2 regions of the Streptomyces sp. MGP-BFMKR1 genome follow, and region 2 is predicted to be linked to the other one. Evidence: riboswitches for the same ligand, from Rfam matches in the RefSeq annotation. Region 2 holds a riboswitch; the other holds the start of a gene.
The links. A riboswitch is a leader RNA that binds a small molecule or an ion and turns the genes downstream of it on or off. The one in region 2 is predicted to bind S-adenosylmethionine.

Region 1: it holds a riboswitch for S-adenosylmethionine, as region 2 does, so the genes downstream of both, thrC (threonine synthase) here and AC3CHW_RS26990 (aminotransferase class V-fold PLP-dependent enzyme) in region 2, are expected to answer to the same signal.

The regions. Positions count from the first base shown of each region.
Region 1 is NZ_CM173408.1:5,107,472-5,109,914, reverse strand. It holds gene thrC (threonine synthase) at 1-1,192, opposite strand, end outside; SAM riboswitch class I at 1,210-1,348, opposite strand; gene AC3CHW_RS20140 (glucosyl-3-phosphoglycerate synthase) at 1,523-2,443, shown strand, end outside.
Region 2 is NZ_CM173408.1:6,738,504-6,740,946, reverse strand. It holds gene AC3CHW_RS26990 (aminotransferase class V-fold PLP-dependent enzyme) at 1-861, opposite strand, end outside; SAM riboswitch class IV at 1,129-1,246, opposite strand; gene trpD (anthranilate phosphoribosyltransferase) at 1,471-2,443, opposite strand, start outside.

The sequences.
Region 1 (2,443 bases), 1.6 Mb from region 2:
TGGTGCGGGCCGGGTCGAGCTGACCGGTCTCGATGAGCTTCCTGGTGACGCCGACGGTCACGCCGCCCGCGGTCTCCGCGAAGATGCCCTCGGTGCGCGCGAGCAGCTTGATGGCGTCCACCACCTGCTCGTCGGTCACGTCCTCGACCGCTCCCCCGGTGCGCCGGGCGATGTCCAGCACGTACGGGCCGTCGGCCGGGTTCCCGATGGCCAGCGACTTGGCGATGGTGTTGGGCTTCACCGGGCGCACCACGTCGTGCCCGTTCTTGAAGGCCCGGGAGACCGGCGAGCACCCCTCGGCCTGCGCGCCGAAGATCTTGTACGGCTTGTCCTCGACCAGGCCGAGCTTGATCAGCTCCTTGAGCCCCTTGTCGATCTTCGTGAGCTGCGATCCGGAGGCGATCGGGATGACGATCTGGTCCGGGATCTCCCAGCCGAGCTGCTCGCAGATCTCGTACGCCAGCGTCTTGGAGCCCTCGCCGTAGTACGGGCGCAGGTTGACGTTGACGAAGCCCCAGCCCTCGCCCAGCGAGTCGCCGATCAGCTCGCTGCAGAACCGGTTGACGTCGTCGTACGTGCCCTCGATGGCGACCAGTTCGCCGCCGTAGACCGCGGCCATGACGACCTTGCCGGCCTCCAGGTCGTGCGGGATGAACACGCAGGAGCGGAAGCCCGCGCGGGCGGCGGCGGCGCCGACCGCGCCGGCCAGGTTGCCGGTCGAGGAGCAGGAGAGCGTGGTGAAGCCGAAGGCGCGGGCGGCCTCGACGGCGATGGCCACGACCCGGTCCTTGAAGGAGTGGGTCGGGTTGCCCGAGTCGTCCTTGACGTACAGCCCGCCGGTGACGCCCAGCTCGCCGGCCAGCCGGTCGGCCTTGACCAGCGGGGTCAGGCCGGGGTTCAGGTTGGGCTTGGACGCGACGTCGGCGGGGACCGGCAGCAGCGGCGCGTACCGCCAGATGCTGTTCGGGCCGGCCTCGATGCGCTCGCGCAGCCCCTGCGGGTCGCCGGTCGGCAGGTCGTACGCCACCTCAAGGGGGCCGAAACACAGCGCACAGGCGAAGATCGGGCCGAGGTCGAAGCGTTCGCCGCACTCGCGGCAGGACAGCGCGGCGGCGGGGCCGAGGTCCACGGACGCGGCGGACGCGTCCGGCGTGGCGGGGGCGGTGGTGCTTTCGGTGACTTGCACAGCCATGGAGGCGAGGCCCTTTCTCCTCATCTTCCTCGCGACGCATCTCGCCACGAGACGGAATTGGCACCTTCCCCGCCGGGAGCCTCGCGGTGCGAGAAACCGACTGGAGGGTTGCCGGGGCTTCAACGGGCCGTGTCCCTCTGCCCCTCTGGATGAGCGGTATGGCAGCGGCTCCTTGGAGCCGAGCGTTTGTTGGCGTGATGACCCCGGCATGCGACGGTCATCCGCGTTGTTCAAGACTGTAACCGAAGGCTGGGACCCGGGTGAGGGTCGTCCAAACCACGAGATGAACGTAACATCGAGCGCCGCTCGGCGCGCAAAGGAGTCACGCAGGTGCTGGAAGAGGTGGAGCACTGGCTCAGTCGCCGGTCCTGGTCCGCTGCCGACCGTCCGCTCGACCTGCTCCTCGCGGCGAAACGGGCCGGTGGCACCAGCGTCAGCGTGGTGCTGCCCGCGCTGAACGAGGAGGCGACGGTCGGGGCGATCGTCGACGCGATCCGGCGTGACCTGATGCGGGCGACCCCACTGGTGGACGAGTTGGTGGTACTCGACTCCGGCTCGACGGACGGCACGGCCGAGGTCGCGCGCGCGGCCGGCGCGCGCGTGGTGCACCGGGACAGCCTGCTGCCCCGGGTGCCGGCGGTGCCGGGCAAGGGCGAGGTGCTGTGGCGTTCGCTGCTCGCCACCAGCGGCGACATCGTCTGCTTCGTCGACGCCGACCTGCGCGACTTCTCCGCCACCTTCGTCTCCGGGATCGTCGGCCCGCTGCTCACGGAATCGGATGTGCAGTTCGTGAAGGCCATGTACGACCGGCCGCTCGATCCGGCGCACGGGGCCGAGGCCGGTGCCGGGCCGGTCGGGCAGGGCGGCCGGGTGACCGAGCTGGTGGCCCGGCCGCTGCTGAACCTGCACTGGCCGCAGCTCGCGGGCTTCGTGCAGCCACTGGGCGGCGAGTACGCGGCGCGCCGTTCGCTGCTTGAGCGGCTGCCGTTCCCGGTCGGCTACGGCGTGGAGCTGGGCCTGCTCGTGGACGCGCTGCACACGGTCGGCCTCGACGCGCTCGGCCAGGTGGACGTGGGCGTACGCCGCCACCGCCACCAGGACGGCCAGGCCCTCGGCCGGATGGCGGCGGCCATCTACCGCACGGCCCAACTGCGCCTGACCCGGGGGCACTTGGTGCGCCCACGGCTCACCCAGTTCACCCGCGGCGCCGGCGGCGGGTTCGAGCCGCTGACGCACCCGGTGGACACCGAG
Region 2 (2,443 bases):
CCGCACCACGGTGCGGCTGGCACCGCCGCCGGCGAGGTACGGCTCGGCCGCGCGCAGCCAGTCCGCGCGGCCGGCGAGCACGCCGGAGCCGAACGGCGCGTACAGCTTGTGGCCGGAGAACGCGACCCAGTCCACGTCCAACTCGGCGATGTCGACCGGGTGGTGGGGGGCCAACTGCGCGGCGTCGAGCACGATCCGGGCGCCGTGCGCGTGCGCCGTCGCCGCCAACTCGCGCACCGGCCACAGCTCGCCGGTCACGTTCGACGCGCCGGTCACGCAGACCAGCGCGGGCCCGTCGGCCGCCTGGCCCGTCAGCGCCGCCTCCAGCGTCCGCACGGCAGCGGCGGGCGAACGGGGCGCGCTGAGGTAGGTCACCGACACGCCCTCCTGCCGCTCCCAGGGCAGCAGCGCGGCGTGGTGCTCGGTCTCGAAGACGTACACCCGCGTGCCGGTGGGCAGCACGGCGGCGAGCAGGTTGAGCGAGTCGGTGGTGGAGCGGGTGAAGACGACCTGGTCGTCCGCGCGGCAGCCGAGGAACGCGGCCACGTCAGCGCGGCTGGTCTCGAACAGGTCGGTGGACAACTGCGAGAGGTAGCCCGCCCCACGGTGCACGCTGCCGTAGTACGGGGCGTACGCGGCCACGTCCTCCCACACCCGGCGCAGCGCGGGGGCGCTGGCGGCGTAGTCCAGCGCGGCGTAGCTGACCTCGCCCCCGGTGACCAACGGCACCCGCACGTCCGCCCCGAGCACGGGCAGCGGCAGCGAGGCCGACCGGGCGGCACAGGCGGGCTCGGCCGCCACCCCGGTGTCGGAGGTGGCGGACGGGGCGGCGGTGGCGGCGGTGAAGGGGCGCGTGGACATGGCGAGATCTCCCGGCAGGGCAGGGCTTCACACGAGGGAAGCAACAGGGCTTGGGGAAACGCACGGCCGACGGCTGACCCGTCGGTGGGTGCGGGAAACGGCCCGGAGGTGCCCGCGCGCTGGCGCGGATCGGATGGGCCGGAATGTCCGGAAAACCGGAGCGTGCGGAACGGGGCCGGTCGGCCCTATCGCATTCGCTGACTCACGGAGCTTCTCCCTCGACCACCAGGACCCCTGGATGTCTCACTCGAGGAAACGAGTGCGAGGGGTCCGCGCTTGCCGTAGACCTCGCTGCCTACGGCCTGGTCATCACCCGGGGCACCCCGCCACGGACGGAGGGTTGCCGGACAGCGGGCCGGGGCCTGTGTCGCTGTCACTCGTGACCTGCGAAGCATCATGCCATACCGCGCCCACACCGCAACCGCCGACCTCTCCCACCGGCAGCGCGCGGGGTAGCGAATCGGCCACGTGCCCGGACCCCGGGGCCCGTTGACGGACCCCGCACGCGGCGCGAGGGCGCGCCCCCACCCGGGGACGCGCCCTCGCGCTGTGCTGCCCTGTACCGCCACGTGCCGTGCCGCCTGGCCCGCTCTCCGTCGCGGCGCGCGGCTACTCCTGGCTGGCCGCCACCCACCGCTCCAGCGTGCGCCTGGCCGCGCCCGAGTCGATGGCCTCGGCCGCGCGCCCCATCGCCGCCCCGATCCGCTCGGCGAGCGGCGGCAGCTCCGGCGCGGGAGCACTCGCCTCGAACCGCGCGGCCGACTCCGCCGCCGACGTCGTGCTCAACGCGTCCAGGGCGACGAGCGCCGCCGCCGAGTTGAGCAGCACGGCGTCCCGTACGGGCCCACGCTCGCCGGCCAGCAGCCGGCGGGCCACGTCGGCGTTGTACGAGGCGTCAGCGCCCCGCAGGGCCTCCACGGGGACCAGTTCCAGGCCGACGTCGCGGGGGTCGAAGCTCTGCTCGCGCACGGTCCCGTCGCGCACCTCCCACACCCGTGAGGTCGCCGTGGTGGTCAGCTCGTCCAGGCCGTCGTCGCCACGGAAGACCAGCGCGCTGGTGCCGCGCCCGGCGAGCACCCCCGCCAGGATCGGCGCCATCCGCGGGTCGGCGACCCCGGTGGCCTGGGCCGCGACCTTGGCCGGATTGGTGAGGGGCCCGAGGAAGTTGAACGTGGTGGGGATGCCCAGTTCGCGGCGGGCCGCCGCCACGTGGCGCAGCGAGGGGTGGAACTTGACGGCGAAACAGAAGGTGATGCCCGCCTGCTCGGCGACCTCGGCCACCCGCGCCGGCGTGAGGTCCAGGTTGACCCCGAGCTTCTCCAGCACGTCGGACGCTCCGCTGGCCGAGGAGGCGGCCCGGTTGCCGTGCTTGACGACCCGGGCGCCGGTGCCGGCCACCACGATCGAGGACATCGTGGAGATGTTGACCGTCCTGGCCCCGTCGCCGCCCGTCCCCACGATGTCCACGGTGGGCCCGGGGACGTCGATCAGGTTGGCGTGCTCGTACATCGTGCGGACCATGCCGGCGACCTCGTCGACCGTCTCGCCCTTGGCCCGCAGGGCGACCGCGAACCCCGCGATC